3 regions of the Telluria sp. ZB4P37 genome follow, and region 3 is predicted to be linked to each of the others. Evidence: predicted binding sites of a transcription regulator. Region 3 holds the regulator's gene; each other region holds the start of a gene.
The links. The regulator sigma-54, encoded in region 3, starts transcription at its own class of promoters, with help from an activator protein. The targets are predictions, from matches to a motif close to TGGCANGNAANCTGCTTT.

Region 1 (6,981 bases), on a different contig from region 3:
CGGCCGGCGTGGCCATCCTGCTGCTCGGGCAGGGCTTCACCATTCCCGAAATGTTCCTCGTGACCGCGCTGCTCAACGCCTGCGTGGCCGTCTACATCTTCTCGCTGGTGCCGGAATTCCTGATGCGCTTCCTGGCCTGGATGCTGATCCATACCGGCTACCGCGTGCGCACGGTCGACGCCCACCGCATTCCCGAGCAGGGTGCGGCGGTACTGGTCTGCAATCACGTGTCGTATGTGGATGCGCTGGTGATCGGCGCCGCCAGCCCGCGCCCGATCCGCTTCGTGATGGACCACCGCATTTTCAAGACGCCTTTCCTCGGCTGGATCTTCCGCGCTGCCAAGGCGATCCCGATCGCGCCGGCCAAGGAAGACCCGTTCCTGATGGAACGCGCCTTCATCGACATCGCCGAGGCGCTGCACCAGGGCGAACTGGTCTGCATCTTCCCGGAGGGGAAACTGACCAACACCGGCGAGATCAACGAGTTCCGCGGCGGCATCGCCAGGATCGTCGAGCGCAGCAAGGTGCCGGTGATCCCGATGGCGCTGCGCGGACTGTGGGGCAGCGTGTTCACGCGCGATTCGACCAATCTCTTCGAGCGCTCGTTCGCGCGCGGGATCCGCTCGAAGCTGTCGCTGGCGGTCGGCAAGCCGGTGGAGCCGGATGCGGCATCGCCGGAGCATTTGCAGGAGCAGGTACTGGCGCTGCGCGGGGATTGGAAGTAGGGCGTCCTGCGCTGCCGCGATCCGGTGCGGCGGCAGGTGCCACGCCCCTGCGCAAGCGCAAAAAAACCGTTGCATATCCATAACAAAAAATCGGGAGTTTCGGACGAGCTCTGATATAATTCCCAGCTAGTCGGGGCGTAGCGCAGCCTGGTAGCGTACGTGCATGGGGTGCACGGGGTCGGAGGTTCGAATCCTCTCGCCCCGACCAATAGAATCAGATACTTGCAGCGTAAGCTGTATGGAAACAGCACTGTGTATTAGATGATCATCTAATATCGGTGCTGTTTTTTTATGTCTGGCCGAATGCAGCTGTTGTGTATGACAGGGCGGGCGCAAGTATTATTTGTGATCCATGAATAACAGGCACCTCGCTTTGCGGCGGCCCCATGGCACGCCAGGATACCGAACCAGGAAAAAGATAAAGAAAATTATGTCGATGTGCGAGGCGTCGATGTCGCTGATCGGCTGCGCATCGAGCGGACCAATCGCTACCGGAACCGATACCTTTATGCTGGCTAAAAAAAGTGCCGGTGGTGTCTTCGTATCCGGCGCCAGTGTGAAAGCCGACCTGCTGATCGAAGCACATGCATTCTGCGCCAAGCGTGGGAAGGCGATGACGCTGATCGATTGCACTGCAAAGAATGCCATCCCGTTCGCGCGCATGCCTTTGTCGGAAATTAATTTCAAATGCGCTTGAGTTGATCCGGCCTTCGGTACGGGCCTGGATTCACCAGTCTGCGGTGGATCAAAAAAAGGGTTGGAAACATTGTTTCCAACCCTTTTTTTGTTTCAGGCTGCACAGCCCTTCATGCCGTCACTGACGGCTGCGGCGCCGCTGGAGGGCCAGCAGGCCGCCGGCCAGGCCGAACAAGGCGAGGGTGCCGGGTTCTGGTATGCGCACCACGAACAGTCCCGTTATCGGCGCCGCATTGAATGGCGAGACATTCACGGCTGTCGCAACGATGCGCGCACAGTTGGTATAGGCCGGGCAGCTATCGCTCAAAGGGTTGCCCTGCTCGCCGTTGCCGAGGATGGCACTCACGGACCAGCCTAGCCCCATGCCGCTCGCGCCTTGGTGGCCGTTGGAACTCCAGGTCCCCGCGTAACCGGTGCCGGGAACCGTACCGCCCAACTGATAGATGAAGTTGCTTGCTCCCGGTACTGTGGTCCTCCACCCGGAGTCGCCTTCCGAAATGCCCAATCCTTGCAGCATCAGCGCGATTTCCTGTCTCGAGGCGAGGCGGTACATGGTATTCCAGCCGCCAGCGCCGTTGTTGAAATCATTCATGCTCAGGCCGACTGTTTCGGACAGTTTCAGCCATGTCTGCGAAGACGTCTTGTACTCATCGGGATTGATGAGCGACGCATGTACGCTCACGTGCAACGTTGCGATTGCAACGCCGATTAGCGCTTGAGAGAGACGCATACCAATCCTTGATTAGTTGAAGTAACCAAAACTGAGCAACGACTGTGCCAGCGGTAGTTTTCTCTTAATAATCAGCGCTCTGCGAAAACGTGGATTGGATTGTTCTAGAGCTTGTAAGTATCTTCGACAACAATAAGGGAATGAGAAAACGAGAAGTCACTCGGTAGCCGTCAATGGCATTCAACCCATAGTGCATGTTTGCCTGATTATCTGGCGTAAGGAAGCGTAGTACAAATCATTTCCCGCGGTTGCGTAGGCCGAAAATGACCGGATCGGATCCACATTGGGAACCCCAAGCCGGCGATGTTCATGCCGGTATAGCGGGCATTTCATCATCTTCTTGCCGGGCGAGTGTCAGCGCGCCGCTTCGTGGCCGGCAATCAGCACCGCTGCCGCATACAAATCCGGCGCCATGCGCGTGGGTACCCGGCGCGGTCCCAGCCGCCATTCGGTTTCGTTGCCGTTATCGATCAGCAGGGTCCGGCACCCCGCGCGGTTGCCGGCTTCCACGTCGTGCAGGATGTCGCCCACCATCCACGATGAGCGCAAGTCGATGCCATGCTCGTTGGCCGCCTTCATCAGCATGCCGGGCGAGGGCTTGCGGCAGGCGCACACCATGGCGTAGTCGCCGACCGTGCCGAGCGGGTGATGCGGGCAATAGTAAAAGCCTTCCATGGTCAGGTTTTCGCGGAACAGCAGGTCGGCCAGCCGGTCGGCGACCGGGCCCATCGCGTCTTCGCCAAAGCAGCCGTGCGCGATGCCGGACTGGTTGGTGACGACGAAGAAGCGGTAATCGAGCCTGGCCAGAAGCCGCAGCGCGGCGCCGGCGCCGCTGACGAGCCGGATGCGGCGCGGCTCGACGTTATACGGCACGTCGTCCACCAGGGTGCCGTCCTGGTCGAAGAAAACCGCCTTCATGCCGGGAACGCTTGTCGTTGCCGGCGTCGTGGCAAAGCCTTCGTGCGCCCGGAGGATGATTCCGGATTGCCCGCCATGTCGGCGGCAGGGACCGGCTCGCCCGGCGTGGAAAAGGAAATGCTTATCGTCATGCTCGTCGGCTTCCTCAGGTTGTAAGAATGGCGGGACCCGCAGCCAGCCGGGTGTCGTCCAGCACGTCGGCGTAGATGGCAAGCAGCCGCGCGGCGACGTGGTGCCAGGTGTAGTGCTCGCAGGCGCGGCGCCGGCCGGCCTCGCCCATGGCGCGCGCCAGGTCCGGCTGGCGATGCAGCCGCGCCAGGCGCCCGGCCAATGCTTCGGGATCGCGCGAGGGAACGAGGAAGCCGGTCACGCCGTCGTCGACCTTGCTCTTCATGCCGCCGACTTCGGAGCCGATCACGGGACGTGCGCAGGCCATTGCTTCCACCGGGGTGATGCCACAGGGTTCATACCAGGGCGTGTTGGCGAATACGTTGGCAGCGCTGTACCAGTCGCGCAGCGCGGTGCGCGGCTGCTGGCCCGTGAAGCGCACCTGCGTCGCGATGCCGAGGTCGGCCGCGAGGTGGCGGAGCCGTGCCAGCTCGGGGCCATCCCTTCGGATGGCACCGCCGGCATTGCTGTCGGCATTGGCAGCCGCATTGCCACCAGGCCCGCTGCCCGCGTCCCCGCCCACCACCAGCAACTGCGCATCGAGCCCGTGCCGGTGCCGCAGCATGGCCAGGCCCTGGATGACGGTATCGACGCCCTTGCGGGGCACCAGGCGCCCCAGCTGGAGCACGGTGAAACGATGCGGGTCCAGGCCGAGGCGGGCACGGGCTTCCATCATCGGCACCGGCCACAGTTCGCCTGGCGAAAAGCCGCAGGGTGCGATCTCGATGCGAGAGGAAGGCAGGCCATGCAGCTGCGCCATGTCGGCGCGGTCTTGCAGGCAGTCGGCAATGATGCGGTCGGCCGCGCGCATGAGCTTGCTTTCGATGCGGATGCAGGCGATGGTAACGGCATCGGCCGCAACCTGGGCGCGCCGATGTGCCCGCTCGAGCGCGGGGAAGGTCACCACGAAGGGAATATCCAGCGCCTCCTTCAGATGCTGGGCAACCATGCCGGCCATGAAGAAGTTTGCATGCACGATGTCGTAGTGGCCGCTCCGGCGCCGCATGAAGCGCGCGACGAAACGCGAGAACGCGTCGACGTGCGCGAGCATCAGCTCGTTCGGCACGTAGCCGGGCGGTCCGGCCGGGACGTGGATGAGGCGGATGCTGTCGTTCAGTCGCACCACCTGCGGCTGTCCGGGCGCGTCGCGGCGCGTGAAGATGTCGACCAGATGACCGGTGCGGGCAAGTTCGTGGGCGAGCTGGCGGACGTAGAGGTGTCGGCTGCTACAGACGATGCCCCCCGGCCTTGTGCCGGGGGCGGCGCAGTCGCTGACGAGGGCGATGTGCAGGCGCCGGCCAGGCGCGCGCGGCGCGGGAATGCCCTGGACATCGTTGAGTCTCATCTTGGCTCCCTCGGCATGGCGGTCTCACGCGAAGCGGACGCGGTAGCGCACCGCCCCGGCAAGGCGCCAGAACACGCACAAGGGCGGCAGCAGGGCCGAGGTGACGATCATTTCGGCCACGTGGGAGGGGGTATGCGCCGCGCCGCGCAGGCTATGGGCGCAGCGGCGGGCGGTGAGCAGCAGCCAGGCGCCAAAGGCCAGCGCCGCCATGACCGCCATGCCGAGCAGGGCGCTGAGCAGGGCGACCAGCAGCACGCCGGCCACCAGGTAATTGTCCCAGGCGGGGCGGGGCTCGACCTTCTGGCGGTACAGTGCCGGGTGCTTCTTGTACAGCAGGGCGTCGGACTCGGCGTCGCGCACCTGCAGCAGGCTAGCGCCCCATGGCGCCGGCCCGATCGGGTGCAGGACCAGCGCCTTTGGCGCCTGCCCGATGGCGACGCCGTGTTCGAGCAGGCGGAAGTACATGTCGGCATCGGTTCCGCGCGGGACATTGAAGCGCTCGTCGAAGCCGCCGAGGCGCTCGAGCACGGACTTGCGGAAGAAGCAGCTGGCGCTGGTGAAATCGGCCGCTTCGTGCTCGCGCACGCTGCGCCGCCCATCGGCGGGGCGGGGTGGGACCAGCGTCTGGATGCGTCCGCAGACGACTTCGGTGCTGTCGTGCAAAGCCGCCAGGCCGGCGGCCAGCCAGCCGGGCTCGGGCACGGCTTCGTCGCTGGTGAAGGCGACGATGCGGGCGCGCGCAGTGCGCCAGCCGCGGTTGCGCGCAGCGGCGGGACCGTTGGGGCCGGGATTGGCGATGTAGCTCAGCCGTGGCCCGCGGTCGAGCGTGCGGGTGCGCCAGCCGGCCACCAGGTGCAGGGTGTTATGGTTGGGCTCGTCATCGATGACGACGATTTCATAGCTGTGCGGGTCGACCTGCTGGCGCACCAGGGCGTCCAGGCAGCGGTCGAGCAGGTCCATCCGGCCGCAGGCGGGCACGACTACCGATACCGCGATGCTTGCGTCATCCTTCATTGCCGGCATGTTTTGTCTCCAGGTCTTCAGGCGGCCTCTACCGTCGCGATGTGCGGACGACAGGGCCTGTTGCCTGGGGTTGGAGTGGACGGGTACGGCCGGGTTCCTTTGTCGTGATGCGGCTTGGAGGTGGATCAAGGTCCGGGCCGGTCGGGCCCTGAACGCGAAATTGCTGGCGAACCCGTGCAGGCTGTGGTTTGCTACACTGGCCGCTTGTGTTTTTCATGACAACAGGAGCGACATGAAACAACTGTATATCGACGGCCGCTGGCTTGACGGCGCCACGTCCATCACTACGCGCAGCCCGTCCGATCGCAGCGACGTGGTCGGCGAGTACGCCAGCGCCGGCGCCGAACACGCCGCGCTGGCCGTGGCGGCGGCCCATGCGGCGGCGCCCGGCTGGGCGATGTCCGGCGTGCAAATGCGTGCCGACGCGCTCGACGCAATCGGCAGCGAGCTGCTGGCCCGCAAGAGCGAGCTGGGCAACCTGCTGGCGCGCGAAGAGGGCAAGACGCTGCCGGAAGCCATCGGCGAGGTCGGCCGCGCCGGCGCGATCTTCAAGTTCTATGCCCAGGAAGCGCTGCGCGTGCGCGGCGACCGGCTGGCGTCGGTGCGGCCCGGTGTCGAGGTCGACGTCACGCGCGAGCCGGTCGGCGTGGTCGGCATCATCGCGCCGTGGAATTTCCCGATTGCGATCCCGGCCTGGAAGATCGCACCGGCACTGGCCTACGGCAACACGGTCGTGTTCAAGCCGGCCGAGATCGTGCCGGGCAGCGCCTGGGCGCTGGCCGAGATCATCAGCCGCGCGGGCCTGCCGCCGGGCGTTTTCAACCTGGCGATGGGGCCGGGCAGGGTGGTGGGCGAAACCATGCTGAACGACACAAGGGTGAACGCGATCAGCTTTACCGGCTCGACTGCTACCGGCGAGCGCGTGATGCTGGCCTGCGCGCGGCGCCGGGCTCGCGTACAGCTGGAAATGGGCGGCAAGAACCCGCTGGTGGTGCTGGCCGATGCCGACCTGGATGTTGCCGTCAATGCGGCGATCCAGGGCGCCTTCTTTTCCACCGGCCAGCGCTGCACGGCCTCGTCGCGCCTGATCGTCGACGAAGCCGTGTACGGTCGCTTCGTCGATACGATGGCCGGGCGTATGGCGGCGCTCAAAGTCGGGCACGCCCTGGGGCAGGGGATCGATATCGGTCCGGTGGTCGACGCCTCGCAGCTGGAGCAGGACTTGTCGTATATCGGGATTGCGAAGGAAGAGGGGGCGCGCCTGGTCTGCGGCGGCGAGCGCCTGCAGCGCGAGACCGATGGTTATTTCCTCAGTCCGGCATTATTCGCCGATTGCGATCCCGGCATGCGGCATGCGCGCGAAGAAATCTTCGGCC
Region 2 (6,981 bases), on a different contig from region 3:
GAAAATACCAACCGATTATTGCGCCAATATTTCCCGGATGGTACAAACCTGGCGCAGTACTCGCAGAGTGAACTCAACGCCATTGCGCACAAGCTGAATACGCGCCCAAGGAAAACTCTTGCTTATATGGCGCCGAGCGATAAAATTGCCGAGCCGTTGCGTTGACCGGTTGAACCTGCCCTCGGCTACTTCGCAGCCGACCTCAAGTGAAGTACGGCTTCATCGCCAAGTATCGAACCATTTGGCCCACGCGAACGATGTCTCGTCTGCTCGGCGTATCGAGCAGTGGATTTTACGACTGGTTCGGCCGGCCAGTGAGCGCGCATGAACGTGAGAATGCCCGGCTCCTCAAAGCGATCAAGCACAGCCACGAAGCCAGCGATGGCACATACGGTTCACCGCGCGTAGTGCGAGACCTCATCGATGCTGGTTACGCTTGCAGCGAGAACCGCGTGGCGCGGCTGATGAAAGCAGTAGGCATTAAGGCCCGGCACAAGCGTCGTCGTGCACCAGGGCAGTTCGATTCGCCAGTCCACGCTATTGCGCCGAACCTGCTGGACCGGCAGTTTAAAGCGACAAGACCGAACCAGAAATGGGCTGCTGACTTCACTTACGTATGGACTGGCGAGGGCTGGCTATTTGTCGCTGTCGTCCTCGACCTGTACTCGCGGCGTGTGGTGGGCTGGTCGATGCAACCGACCATGACAGCGCAACTCGTAATGGACGCCTTGCTGATGGCCATCTTCCGCCGCGGCCGGCCTCGGGCGGTATTACATCATTCGGATCAAGGCTCGCAATACACCAGCGAACACTTCCAGCGCTTGCTCGAATCGCACGGCATCGTTTGCAGCATGAGCCGTCGCGGTAACTGCTGGGACAACGCTGCAATGGAAAGCTTCTTCTCGACGCTCAAGACCGAGCGCCTGAGTAAAAAGCACTACCGGACCAGGGATGATCTACGTGCTGACGTGTTCGACTACATCGAAAGGTTCTACAATCCACGACGGCGTCATTCCACTATCGGCTACGTCAGCCCGGTACAGTTTGAAAATCTAGAATGCGCCTAACGGAGGTGTCCGTGACGATGGGGGAATGCCATGTTGCCCACAGCGGTTTAGGCAGCAGTTTGTGGGTGACGCGAAGTTGATACCCGTACGGACGCTTGATGATGGTCGCCATGATGTCGCAATCACAGGGAACAGCGTGTAGGAAGTATACGGCCAGTTAGCCGTTGGAGGGTGTGTTGCACCACAAAGTTCATGTGGTGTTGAACCCAAAACGAACGGGCCCGAAAGGAGCCCGTACTATGGAGTTCTGGAGGCGAGGACGGGAGTCGAACCCGTCTAGACGGCTTTGCAGGCCGCTGCATAACCGCTTTGCTACCTCGCCGGAGGTAATCTTGCTGCGCTGATGCGGCCGGTTAGCTGCCGTATCAACCGGGAAGACGATCTTCCCTGAATCTGGAGCGGGAGAAGAGTCTCGAACTCTCGACCTCAACCTTGGCAAGGTTGCGCTCTACCAACTGAGCTACTCCCGCTGAGGAGTCCAACGATGTGTAAAACCTTTGGAGCGGGAGAAGAGTCTCGAACTCTCGACCTCAACCTTGGCAAGGTTGCGCTCTACCAACTGAGCTACTCCCGCAATGGAGTCTTACTGATGCTGCTGCCAACTTTTGCGCCAGCTTACCGGGATAAACTGGAGCGGGAGAAGAGTCTCGAACTCTCGACCTCAACCTTGGCAAGGTTGCGCTCTACCAACTGAGCTACTCCCGCGTACAGAACAACGATTATCGCAGAACTTTGACATTTTTTCAAGATTACACTGAATCGTGCAATCTGGAAACTGGAGCGGGAGAAGAGTCTCGAACTCTCGACCTCAACCTTGGCAAGGTTGCGCTCTACCAACTGAGCTACTCCCGCTTTGTCGACCATCCTGCTGCGATGTTGTTGCAACAGGCAGGCATTATAGAGATTCTATTCCATACGTCAAGGATGATGCGGAACATTTCTACAAGCCTCGTTTACAGGCTCGACGCCTTCTCCTTGATGAGCGGCCAGGCGCGGCGCAGGTAGTAGAACATCGACCAGACCGTCAGCACGCCGGCCAGCCACAGGAAATATTCCCCCCAGTAGTGGGTATCGATCCCGAACAGCACGTCATGGAAGAGCAGCATCGGGATCGCGGTCATCTGGGCGGCGGTCTTGATCTTCCCGAGCGAGCTGACGGCCACCGATTTGGTCGCACCGAGCTGGGCCATCCATTCGCGCAGGGCAGAGATGGTGATCTCGCGGCCGATGATGATGAAGGCGATGATGGCGTTCACCCGGTCGAGCTGCACCAGTACCAGCAAGGCCCCGGCCACCATCAGCTTGTCCGCCACCGGGTCGAGGAAGGCGCCGAAGGCCGAGGTCTGGTTCCAGCGCCGCGCCAGGAAGCCGTCGAACCAGTCGGTGATGGCGGCAATGGTGAAGACCAGGGTCGCCGCCAGGTTGCGGTCGGCCAGCGGCAGCCAGTGGGTGGGAAGGTAGAAGACGCCTACAACGAGGGGAATCAGCGCTACGCGTAACCAGGTCAGGAGAATCGGGATGTTGAAAGGCATAGGGAAGCACTGATTACAGGAATGAAAGTTTGCGCCGCTAGTCTACATGGCTATTGCCAATTGGACTAGGTGACGTGGCTGTATCCCCGAGATTCCTGCCGCTGCCCTGCCGCCCTGCCCGTATTTGCCGAAATCTGCGCCAAAAAAACTGCGCGGCAAGCCGCGCAGTTTTTTGTGTCCACCCTGCCGGGCTGGATCAGTGCTTGCGGCGGCGCGCGGCGATGGCGGCCATCATGCCCAGGCCGGCCAGTGCGAGCGATCCCGGCTCCGGCACGTTGCCGCGCGGGCGCTCTTCGCTCAGCAGGGTGACGGTGGCGGTCTGCATCAGGATGCGTGCATTCGACTGATCGCGTCCGTCGAAAAACAGGTCGTTCAAGGAAATCCGGTATTCGCCGCCGTTGCCGAAGCTGACGAGCAGTGGCGCCCAGTCGATCGTGAAGTCGGTGCCGTTGTCCTGCACGGGTCCGAGCACCGCACTGCCGTTCGCGGTCACGGTCTTCATGCCGCCGCCGCCCGGGTTGCTGAACGTGAACTTCGCCTCCACGCCCAGGTTGTCCTGTTCACCTGGAGTAATGCCTGGGTTGCCGGTCGGCTCGCGGAAGTTGATGTTGCCGAGGTTAAAAGTGTACGGCAGCCCACCCACGGTCAGGGCGAAGTTCTGGGTGGCGATGGCCGTGGTAGGGAACAGCACGTCCAGCAGCTGCGAGTTATCGCCTTCGGTATCGACACCGTAGCCGGCACCACCCGTAATGCTTGCTGCGGTGATAGTGAACGAAACGGGTGCTGCCTGCACTGCGCCTGCCGCGAATGCGGTAGCGGCGACGGTGGTGATCATCAGGTTCTTCAGTAGCGAATTCATGGAACGATCCCTTTATGGTTATAAGTACTGCATTGCTCTATAAGCATAGATCATGCCAAGAAGGAATATTCAGTAAATACAAGCACTTGGAAATCGTCATGAAAATCAGAACACAACATCGTCAAACCTGCCGACACTACCAAAGGGAAGAGAGAGTGTGAATTCTGCTCATGGCATGTGTGACGGCCTCGTTTCGTGGGCTCAATTGTGGTGCTGCGTGCTGCGCCGCAAAAACAGGGTGCACTACTCGCTCCCTGCTTTTCCCTGTTAATGCAGCTGCCGGTAGATCTCTTCCGCCAGCGTGCTCGAGATGCCTTCCACCGACATCAAATCTTCCACGCTGGCGTCGACCACCCCGCGCAGGCCGCCGAAGCGGGCCAGCAGGCGCTGGCGGCGCTTGGCGCCGATGCCTTCGATCTCTTCCAGGCGCGAAGCTTGCCGGGCCTTGGCGCGCTTGGCACGCATGCCGGTAATCGCAAACCGGTGCGCCTCGTCGCGGATCATGGCGACCAGCATCAGCGCGGCCGATTCCTTGCCCAGCTCCTGGGACGGGCGGCTGTCGGCGAAGATCAGGGTTTCCAGGCCGACCCGGCGCGCCTCGCCTTTGGCCACGCCGACGATCATGCCGATGTCCAGGCCCAGTTCGGAGAAGACCTGGCGCGCCATTTCGACCTGCCCCTTGCCGCCGTCAACCAGCACGATGTCGGGCATGACGCCCTCCCCGTTGGCCACTTTCTCGTAGCGGCGCGTCAGCACCTGGCGCATCGCCGCGTAATCGTCGCCCGGCGTGATGCCGTTGATGTTGAAGCGGCGGTATTCGCCGTTCTGCATCTGGTGGTGGTGGAACACCACGCAGGACGCCTGGGTCGCTTCGCCGCCGGTATGGCTGATGTCGAAGCATTCGATGCGCAGGGTGTCGAGGTCTTCGCTGTCCAGGTGCAGGGCGTCGGCCAGCGCGCGGGTGCGCGCCTGCTGCGAGCCCTGCTCGGACAGCAGCCGCGCCAGCGCCAGCTCGGCGCCCTTGCCGGCCATCTCGAGCCACTGGCGGCGCTGCCCCTGCGGCTGGAAGATCAGGTTGATGCGGTGGCCGCACTGCTCGGACAAGGCCATGATCAGCTCGGGCTGGTCGAACTCGATGTTCAGGATCAGCGTATTCGGGATGAACTGGCCGGAATAATGCTGGGCCAGGAAGGCGCACAGGACCTCGACGTCCAGTGGGCATTCGCCCAGCGATTCGCCGACGTGCGCCGGGAAGTAGGCGCGGTCGCCCAGGTGGCGCCCGCCGCGTACCATCGCCAGGTTGACGCAGGCGCGGCCGCCCTGCACCACCACCGCGATCACGTCGACGTCGGCATCGCCCACGGTTTCCATGCTCTGCGCGTGCAGCACCTTTGAGAGCGCCTGGATCTGGTTACGGATTGCCGCCGCCTGCTCGAACTTCAGGTCCATGGCGTAGGCCTGCATCTTCTGCTCGAGGTCGGCAAGTACTTCGGTCTGGCGCCCGCGCAGGAAGCGCGCGGCGTTTTCGACGTCGAGCAGGTATTGCTCGGGCGTGACCAGGTCGACGCAGGGCGCACTGCAGCGGCCGATCTGGTGCAGCAGGCAGGGACGCGTGCGGTTGGCATACACACTGTCCTCGCAGGTGCGCAGCATGAATACCTTCTGCAGCAGCTGCATCGATTCCTTGGCGGCCCAGGCGCTCGGGAACGGGCCGAAATACTGGTTCTTCTTGTCCAGCGTGCCGCGGTAATAGCCCATGCGCGGGGCTTCGCCGCTCGAGATCTTGATGTAGGGGTAGCTCTTATCGTCGCGGAACAGGATGTTGTAGCGCGGCTTGAGCGACTTGATCAGGTTGTTTTCCAGGATCAGGGCTTCGGCCTCGCTGCTGGTCACCGTGGTTTCCAGGTTGGCGATCTGCCCCACCATCATCGCGATGCGCGCGCTCGACTGGGTCTTCTGGAAATAGCTCGACACCCGCTTCTTGAGGTTGCGCGCCTTGCCGACGTAGAGCACGTTCTGGTTGGCGTCGAGATAGCGGTAGACGCCCGGCAGGTCGGGCAGTTTCGAAACGGTGTCGAGCACCCGCTCGCGCGCCGATTCGCCGGGCTTGACCGGCTCGGCGGCGTCTTCCTTCAGTGTCGCTTTCAATTCTTCTTTCATGGCCTGCCAACTGTCCGGCCGCGCGCGGGGTAGCGGCACAGCCTTGTTCGTCTTGCTGGCGGAGCGGGCGCGCGCCGCCCGGCGCGGCGCGGCGGGCATCGCCGCGCCCCCGGCGGCCACATGGCCTTCCGGCGCATGCACTCCCGACTCCAGCACGATCTCATCCTGCGCCGGCGACTCGCTTGGCGCGGGTACCTGAACTTCCTTGCCCACTTCTGCTTCGTTTCTTCTTTACGTTGCCAGGTCCTGGGTCACGATCACGAAGGCGACGCCGTAGTCGGCCTCGTCACTGAGCGTCACCTGGGCGCTGAGGCCATAGTCTTGCATGAATTGTTCGAGCGCCCCGCTGCAGACAATGACGGGCTTGCCCCCCGGTCCGTTCAGGACCTGGGCCGAGCGCCAGGTCATGGGCATGCGCATGCCCAGCCCGATGGCTTTTGAAAACGCTTCCTTGGCAGAAAAGCGAGTGGCCAAAAAACGCAGGCCGCGCGTCGCGTTCCTGGCGCTGCGCGCGTGATACTTTTCCAGCTCCTGGGGCCCCAGGAGCTTCTCGGCGAAGCGGGGGCCGCTGCGCGCCAGGGCCGCCTCGACGCGCGAGATCTGGACGATGTCGGTGCCGATGCCGTAGATCATCCCGGTGCCCTCAGCGCGCGTAGGACACGCCAAGGCGCGCCGCCACCATGATCGCCTTCATCTCGCGCACGGCGTTCTCCCAGCCCGCGAACAGCGCGTGGGCGACGATCGCGTGGCCGATGTTCAGCTCGTGGATATCGGCAATAGCCGCGATCGGCTGCACATTGGTGTAGTGCAGCCCGTGGCCCGCATTCACGCGCAGGCCGCGCGAGGCGCCCGCGTGCACCCCGATCTTGATGCGCTCGATCTCGCGCAGGGCTTCCTCGCCTTCGCTTTCCGCGTAGCGGCCCGTGTGCAGTTCGATCACGGTGGCGCCCACCGCGCTGGCCGCCTCGATCTGGGCTTCGTCGGCATCGATGAACAGCGACACCCGGATCCCCTCGCCTTTCAGCTGGCGGGTGGCCGCTTCGACCTCCTTGAAATAGCGGATCACGTCCAGCCCGCCCTCGGTGGTGACTTCCTCGCGCCGCTCGGGCACCAGGCAGACGTCCTGGGGCTTGACCTGGCAGGCGAAGTCGATCATCTCGCGCGTGACCGCCGCTTCCAGGTTCATGCGGGTGCCAAGTAATGGGCGCAGCGCGATGACGTCCGCATCCTTGATGTGGCGGCGGTCTTCGCGCAGGTGCAGTGTGATCAGGTCGGCGCCGGCCTGCTCGGCCAGCAGCGCCGCGCGCAGCGGGTCCGGATACGCGGTGCCGCGCGCATTGCGCACGGTGGCGATGTGGTCGAT
Region 3 (6,981 bases):
CAGACTTCTTCTCGACGCCGATGAATGTCGATGCGTTCATCGCGAAGTATGTCACTGACACCGGCAACGATCTACTCATCAGCCTGCCTGGTACCTCGATTGTCCTGGTCGGCGTTCCGAGCGTCTCGGCACTGTCGGGTGCCATTATGTTCGGCATGCCCGAATAAGGCGCAAGGGCCTGCGCTTTGACAGTGCAGGCCCTTGTGCAACCAAAGCCGCATCGTACTGACGCGCCGGCATCGACGTGCAAGCCGGATCAACCGTGCGTATTGCTACAGGTGACGCAAGGGGTGTGCGTAATCGGGCCAGACCGGCTCGAAGAATTTCGCCACCATCGCTGGCGTCACTTCCTCCAGCGTCGCCGGATTCCACTTCGGCAGGTTGTCCTTGTCGATCACCAGCGCGCGCACGCCTTCCAGCACTTCGCCGTGTTCGAAGTTGTGGCGCACCAGCGAGCGTTCCATGCGCAGGCAATCGGCCACGTCCAGCGAGGCGCCGCGCTGCAGGAGTTCGCGCGTGACGCACATCATCAGGGGCGAGCGCTGGCGCATGGCCTTGAGGGCTTTTTGCGCGAACGGGTTCTCGTCGCGCGCCAGCGATGCCATGATGGCGGCCACAGAGGCGGCGCCGAAGTGGGCGTCGATCACGGCGCGCCGGGCCTGCAGTTCACTGCTGCCTGCGGCCCGCGCAAACGGCGCGGCAAACGCACGGATCGCTGCAGGCAAACCAGCACCCGGCGTAGCTTCCACCAGCGCCATCAACTCACCCATCTTCTCGCCCGGCACGAACAGGTCCGCCAGGCCCACGTACATCGCGTCGGCCGGGCCGATCGTCAAACCGGTGAGGCCCAGGTACTGGCCCAACTGGCCCGGCGCGTGCGACAGGAAATGGCTGCCGCCGACATCGGGGAACAGGCCGATATTCACCTCGGGCATGGCGACCTTGCTGCGCTCGGTGACGATGCGCAGGCCGCAACCGGGACCGCCCTGGGCAATGCCCATGCCGCCACCCATCACCACGCCATCCATCAGCGCGATATACGGCTTCGGGTAGAAATGGATCAGGTGGTTCAGCGCGTATTCTTCGGTGAAGAAATCTTCCAGCAGCGCGCTGCCGCCAGTCGGCCCGACATGGCCCATTTCATGGAAGAAACGGATGTCGCCACCCGCGCACAAGGCCTTTTCGCTCGAGCTGGTGATCACGACCGCGTCGATGCCGGCATCGTTCTGCCAGTCGCGCAGGATCGCGGTGAGCGCGCGCACCATATCGAGCGACAAGGAATTCAGGGCTTTTGGCCGGTCGAGCGTAATGACGCCGGTGCGGTTGGCGACGCGGGTCAGGACGGTGTCGGTCATGGAATGTGCTGTGATCGAAAAAACATGCATTTTACAGAACAGTCGCGCGCATGCGAAGCACTGTAGATGCAAAAAGGGCGTCCCCTCAGACGCCCTTGCTGTCATTGCTGCCGCGCGTATTTACGCAGCGGCGGCTTCGCCGAGATCCGGCAGGCGTTTGTGCGCCACGTGATTATGATTTTGCAGCATGGACTTGTGCTTGATGACCTGGCGGTCCAGCCTGTCCATCAGCATGTCGATCGCCGCGTACAGGTCTTGCGCGGCACTGGCCACATGCAAAATTTTTCCTGATACTTGCAGGTTGATCTCGGCTTTCTGCCGTTTTTCTTTTTCGGTGAGGTTGTCGATGGCGAGGAACACGTGGGTGTCGATCACGTGATCGAAATGACGGTTAATGCGCTCGAGCTTATTCTGAACGTATTCACGAATTGCGGGAGTCACTTCAAGATGATGACCACTGATTGTGAGGTTCATACACACTCCTTTAAAATGTCGCGCTGCCCGCGCCACAAGATAGGTGTGGGCAGTGCAGTTACAGAGACTTGCGGAGGCTGACGGGAGGGATCTTGAGGGCTTCGCGGTATTTGGCAACCGTCCGGCGCGCAATGACCATACCTTGTTCCCCGAGCATTTCCGCGATCTTGCTGTCGGATAGAGGGTTCTTTGGGTCTTCTGCTCCTGTCAATTGCGCAATGAGCGCGCGGATCGCCGTGGAAGATGCTTCTCCCCCCGCTTCGGTGGCGACGTGGCTTCCGAAGAAATATTTCAGTTCAAACATGCCGTGGGGGGTCAACATGTATTTCTGCGTGGTTACACGGGAAATCGTACTCTCGTGTAGGCCTAGTGTATCAGCAATCTCGCGCAGCACAAGCGGGCGCATGGCAACCGCGCCATGGCTGAAAAAGTTGCGCTGGCGCTCTACAATTGCCTCGGCCACACGCAAGATCGTATCGAAACGCTGGCGCATATTCTTGATCAGCCACTTGGCTTCCTGCAGCTGCGCGCCCATCTGGCTTTCGCTTTTCCCCTGCTTGAGCAGGTTGGCGTAGAGCGAATTCACGCGCAGTTTCGGCATCACGTCCGGGTTCAGCACCACCGACCAGCCGCCCTTGGCGCGGCGCACGATCACGTCCGGCACCACGTAGTCGGAGGTAGCAGACGCAAAGGTCGCGCCGGGATGTGGATTGCACTGGCGGACCACGGCCTGCACTTCGCGCAGGTCTTCGTCGTCGCAGTCCAACGCCTTCTTGAGCTTGGCGTATTCGCGCTGGGCGAACCAGCTCAGGTAGCCTTCGACGATCTTCAACGCAAGGCGCCGCGTGACCATCGGCACGCCCGGCATGCGGCGGATCTGCAGCGCCAGGCATTCGGCCGCGCTGCGTGCACCGCAGCCGACCGGGTCCAGGCTCTGCACCAGTGCCAGCGCACAGCGCAGCTCGTCCATCTCGATCTCGAGTTCGGCGGGCAGGCGCGCGTGGATGTCGTCCAGCGGCTCCTCCAGATAGCCGTTGTCGTCGAGCGCATCGATCACGAGTTCGGCCAGCGCGCGGTCGCGCACGCTGCAGCCGGTGGTGCGGACCTGTTCGGCCAGGTGCTCGCGCAGGGATACGCTGCAGGCTTCCAGCTGCGGGCGGCCGTCTTCGTCGTCGCCGCTGCGCGCGCCGCCGCCCTCGCCGCCCCAGTCGCCATCCGGTTCGCCCCGGTCGCGATCATTGCCGTCCTCGATACCTTCGCCCTCCGGCTTGGCGCCCTCGCCTTCGCCGGCTTCCTGTGCCGGCTGCGTGGCCGGGGCTTCGCCGCTGGCGGGTGCGCTGTTGATGGCGCCGTCAGCCAGCAGGCGCACCGAGTGGTCGAGCGGATCGTCAAGGCGTTCGAGCAGCGGGTTATCGGTCAGTATCTGCTCGAGCTCCTGGTGCAGTTCGAGCGTGGACAACTGCAGGAGCCGGATCGACTGCTGCAGCTGCGGCGTGAGCGCCAGGTGCTGCGAAGTGCGGAGTTGCAGGGACTGTTTCATGGTCACATGCGGAAGTGTTCGCCGAGGTAGACGCGGCGCACCGACTCGTCGGCGATGATGTCGTCCGGACGGCCCGAGGCCAGCACCGCCCCCTGGTTGATGATGTAGGCGCGATCGCAGATGCCGAGCGTCTCGCGCACGTTATGGTCCGTGATCAGGACGCCGATGTTGCGCTCCTTCAGGAAGCGTACGATGCGCTGGATCTCGATGACCGCGATCGGGTCCACGCCGGCAAACGGTTCGTCGAGCAGCACGAAGCGCGGGTTGGTCGCCAGCGCGCGCGCGATCTCCACGCGGCGGCGCTCGCCGCCCGACAGCGACAGCGCCGGGTTCTCGCGCAGCTTCTCGATCTGCAGTTCGGCCAGCAGGGTATCGAGGCGCTCGTTGATCTCGTCCTTCGACATGGCCTTGCCTTCGTCGGTGCGCTGCAGTTCGAGCACGGCGCGGATGTTCTCTTCCACCGTGAGCTTGCGGAACACCGAGGCTTCCTGCGGCAGGTAGGACAGGCCGAGCACCGCGCGGCGATGAATCGGCAGGCTCGAGATGTCGGTGCCGTTGATGTCGATCGAACCGGCGTCCGACGGCACCAGGCCGACGATCATGTAGAACGAGGTGGTCTTGCCGGCGCCGTTCGGGCCCAGCAAACCAACCACTTCGCCGCATTCCACCTGCAGCGAGACGTCGCGCACCACCAGCCGCTTGCCATAGCTCTTTTGCAGGCCCTTGACGATCAGGGTGCTGCAGCCTTCGCGCACGGTTGCCAAGGCTGCCGTCATTGCTTGCCGCCTTCTGCGGTTGCAGGGCGGCGCGGGGCGATGATCAGGGTGCCGCGCCCGCCGCCGATCTTGCTCTGGCCGCTGGCGTCGTTGCGCACCTGGGCGACTTCCTTGCGGTTGTCGTAGGAAATGAACGGACCCTTGATTTCATTGGTCATGCGCCCGCTTTCGAGCTCGCGCACTTCGGCCGCGGTGAACAGCTTGACCAGCTCGGCGCGCTCGTCGTATTCGATGCGCTGGGCCTGGCCTTCGACCCACAGGTCCGGACCGCCGTCGCGCTTCTGGCGGAAGGTGGCCAGCTTGCCCGGCGCTGCGGTGAGCGTCACGCTCATATAGCCTTCCGGCGTTTCCTTGACCTGGGCGCGGTCGGACTTGAGCACCAGGGTGCCGCGCGTGAGCACGACGTTGCCGGTCAGGATGCGGGTTTGCGTGACCTCGTCGACGTCCAGGGTGTCGAAGTTGATCACGGCCTGCTTGAGCGAATCGGCGCGCTCGGCAAAGGCGCCGAGGGAGGCCAGGCCAAGAAGGGCGGCAAGAATGATTTTTTTCATGGTGCTTGTCCTGTGATGACGTGCGCGCTAGCGTTGCGCGCGTGGCGGATAGACGATCTGGCCGCGGCTGGCCAGGTGCAGTTTCTGGGTCGCGTTGTTCGCGACCATGCCGGTGCCACGGATGGTGGAGGCGCCGAGCTGCATCTCGATCGGCTTGTCGGTCTTCATGATCTCTTCGTCGGGCAGCACGGTCAGCGCCTCGGTGCGCACGCGCAGCGCTTCGCTGGTCGGCGTGGCCGGACGCTGGATGTCGACCTTGCCGAGCAGGTCGACGCGGTGTTCTTCGTGGTAGATGCGGCCGCGGTTGGCCACGACGTTGGTGCGCGGGCGGCCGGGCGTCATGCCCTGCACCACCGGCTGCTCTACTTCGGAGACGTCGCCCTGCGGCTGGTGCGCCAGGCGCTTGCCCGACACGACGTAGCTCGGCTTGCCCTCTTCGGTCATCCGCACGAACGAGAAATTCTCGACGATGTAATCGGGCTCGTTCATCGGCCCGCCCAGGCGCGCATCGCCATCGTCGCTGTCCATCACCTGCACCAGCCAGAAACTGCCGAAGGCGAGGAAGACACCGATGATCATGACGCTCAGCAGTCTCCAGCGGTGGGCGGTGCGCTTGTAGTTGACCATGTCTGCTCGTGCGACGGCTTAGGCAAAGTAAGGCGCGAGCGCCTGTTCGTAGGTGCCCTGGGCCCGCATGACCAGGTCGCAGACTTCGCGCACGGCGCCGCGGCCGCCAGCGTTCCTGGTGACGTAATGTGCGCGGTGCTGCACTTCCGGGTGGCCCGAGGGCACGGCCACGGCAAAGCCGACTTTGGTCAGCAGCGGCAGGTCGATCACGTCGTCGCCGATGTAGCCGCATTCTTCCGCAGTCACGCCGGTGGCTTCGAGCAGCTTGGCAAAGCCGATGCGCTTGTCGTGGATGCCCTGGTAGACATGCTGAATGCCCAGGTCTGCTGCCCTTTTGACCACGATCGGCGACAGGCGCGCGCTGATGATCGCGGTCTGCACGCCGGTCTTGCCCAGCAACTGGATGCCCAGGCCATCGAGCACATTGAAGGTCTTGGTGACTTCGCCGTCCGGGCCGTAGGTAAGACTGCCGTCGGTGAGCACGCCGTCGACGTCGAAGATCATGACTTTGACGCGCGCGGCGCGCTGCATGTGTTCCAGTGGGGTCATCAGATCACCTTGGCGCGGGTCAGGTCGTGGATGTGGAGCGCGCCGACCAGGCGGCCCTCAAGATCCACCACCAGCATCTGGTTGATGCGGAATTCTTCCATCACGGCGACCGCGTCGACCGCCAGCTGTTCCGGGTGCACGGTGCGCGGACCCGCATGCATCACGTCGCGGATCAGGATGTTCGAGAAATCGTGCATGCGCTCGATCAGGCGGCGCAAGTCGCCGTCGGTGAACACGCCGACCGGGCGGCGGTCTTCGTCGATCACGGCGGTCATGCCCATGCCCTTCTGCGAGACTTCCAGCAGGGCCTTGGCCAGCGGCGTGTCGGGGCTCACGGCGGGGATCGCGTCGCCGCTGCGCATGACGTCGCGCACATGGGTCAGCAGGCGGCGGCCCAGGGCCCCGCCCGGGTGGGACATCGCGAAGTCTTCTTCGCGGAAGCCGCGCATGTCCAGCAGCGACACGGCCAGCGCGTCGCCCATTGCCAGGGTCACGGTGGTGCTGGTGGTCGGGGCCAGGTTTAGCGTGCAGGCTTCCTTGGCCACCGAGATGTCGAGGTGGATCTCGGACAGCTTGGCCAGGCGCGAATGCGGCTTGCCGGTCATCGAGATCACCTTGCTGCCCATTCTTTTGACAGCCGGCAAAATTTCGAGCAGCTCGGACGATTCGCCCGAGTTGGAGATGGCGATAAACACGTCCTGCGCCGTCACCATGCCCAGGTCGCCGTGGGCGGCTTCGCCCGGGTGCACGAACATGGCCGGGGTGCCGGTCGAGGCCAGGGTGGCGGCAATCTTGCGGCCGATGTGGCCCGACTTGCCCATGCCGGACACCACTACGCGCCCGGTGCAGCCCAACAAGAGCTGCACGGCGCGCACGAAGTGGTCGTCGTCGCCCAGGCGCGCATGCACCGCGCGAATGGCGTCGGCCTCGATGGCCAGGGTCTCGCGGCCCAGCTCCAGCACGCGGCGGGCCTGGTCCGCATCAAAACTTTTCAGCATTGTTTTTTCATCGGTTACACTCATCGTGGCAGTATAAACGAATTGGCCAAGCAAAAAACTTGCCAGTGGTAACAAACTACAACAATGACCCCTGGGGAAGATGCATTCCGG

Region 1: a site for sigma-54 is predicted at 2,184-2,201, ahead of AC56K1_RS12800 (PEP-CTERM sorting domain-containing protein). Genes of this name have one in related genera too.
Region 2: a site for sigma-54 is predicted at 3,499-3,516, ahead of AC56K1_RS01705 (PEP-CTERM sorting domain-containing protein). Genes of this name have one in related genera too.

What each region holds. Positions count from the first base shown of each region.
Region 1 covers NZ_JCASID010000006.1:191,777-198,757, forward strand. The annotation lists gene AC56K1_RS12785 (MFS transporter) at 1-725, shown strand, start outside; tRNA gene AC56K1_RS12790 (tRNA-Pro) at 857-933, shown strand; gene AC56K1_RS12795 (hypothetical protein) at 1,156-1,422, shown strand; gene AC56K1_RS12800 (PEP-CTERM sorting domain-containing protein) at 1,540-2,151, opposite strand; gene AC56K1_RS12805 (D-glycero-alpha-D-manno-heptose-1,7-bisphosphate 7-phosphatase) at 2,506-3,069, opposite strand; gene AC56K1_RS12810 (glycosyltransferase) at 3,215-4,582, opposite strand; gene AC56K1_RS12815 (glycosyltransferase family 2 protein) at 4,607-5,605, opposite strand; gene AC56K1_RS12820 (aldehyde dehydrogenase family protein) at 5,838-6,981, shown strand, end outside.
Region 2 covers NZ_JCASID010000001.1:336,915-343,895, reverse strand. The annotation lists partial or broken gene AC56K1_RS01745 (IS30 family transposase) at 1-173, shown strand, start outside; partial or broken gene AC56K1_RS01740 (IS3 family transposase) at 183-1,067, shown strand; tRNA gene AC56K1_RS01735 (tRNA-Cys) at 1,316-1,389, opposite strand; tRNA gene AC56K1_RS01730 (tRNA-Gly) at 1,462-1,537, opposite strand; tRNA gene AC56K1_RS01725 (tRNA-Gly) at 1,566-1,641, opposite strand; tRNA gene AC56K1_RS01720 (tRNA-Gly) at 1,697-1,772, opposite strand; tRNA gene AC56K1_RS01715 (tRNA-Gly) at 1,844-1,919, opposite strand; gene pgsA (CDP-diacylglycerol--glycerol-3-phosphate 3-phosphatidyltransferase) at 2,021-2,599, opposite strand; gene AC56K1_RS01705 (PEP-CTERM sorting domain-containing protein) at 2,796-3,458, opposite strand; gene uvrC (excinuclease ABC subunit UvrC) at 3,726-5,831, opposite strand; gene acpS (holo-ACP synthase) at 5,850-6,251, opposite strand; gene pdxJ (pyridoxine 5'-phosphate synthase) at 6,262-6,981, opposite strand, start outside.
Region 3 covers NZ_JCASID010000008.1:204,696-211,676, reverse strand. The annotation lists partial or broken gene AC56K1_RS14860 (Ig-like domain-containing protein) at 1-167, shown strand, start outside; gene AC56K1_RS14855 (enoyl-CoA hydratase/isomerase family protein) at 273-1,355, opposite strand; gene hpf (ribosome hibernation-promoting factor, HPF/YfiA family) at 1,476-1,829, opposite strand; gene AC56K1_RS14845 (RNA polymerase factor sigma-54) at 1,888-3,369, opposite strand; gene lptB (LPS export ABC transporter ATP-binding protein) at 3,372-4,145, opposite strand; gene lptA (lipopolysaccharide transport periplasmic protein LptA) at 4,142-4,696, opposite strand; gene lptC (LPS export ABC transporter periplasmic protein LptC) at 4,724-5,323, opposite strand; gene AC56K1_RS14825 (KdsC family phosphatase) at 5,342-5,872, opposite strand; gene AC56K1_RS14820 (KpsF/GutQ family sugar-phosphate isomerase) at 5,872-6,894, opposite strand; gene AC56K1_RS14815 (monovalent cation:proton antiporter family protein) at 6,971-6,981, shown strand, end outside.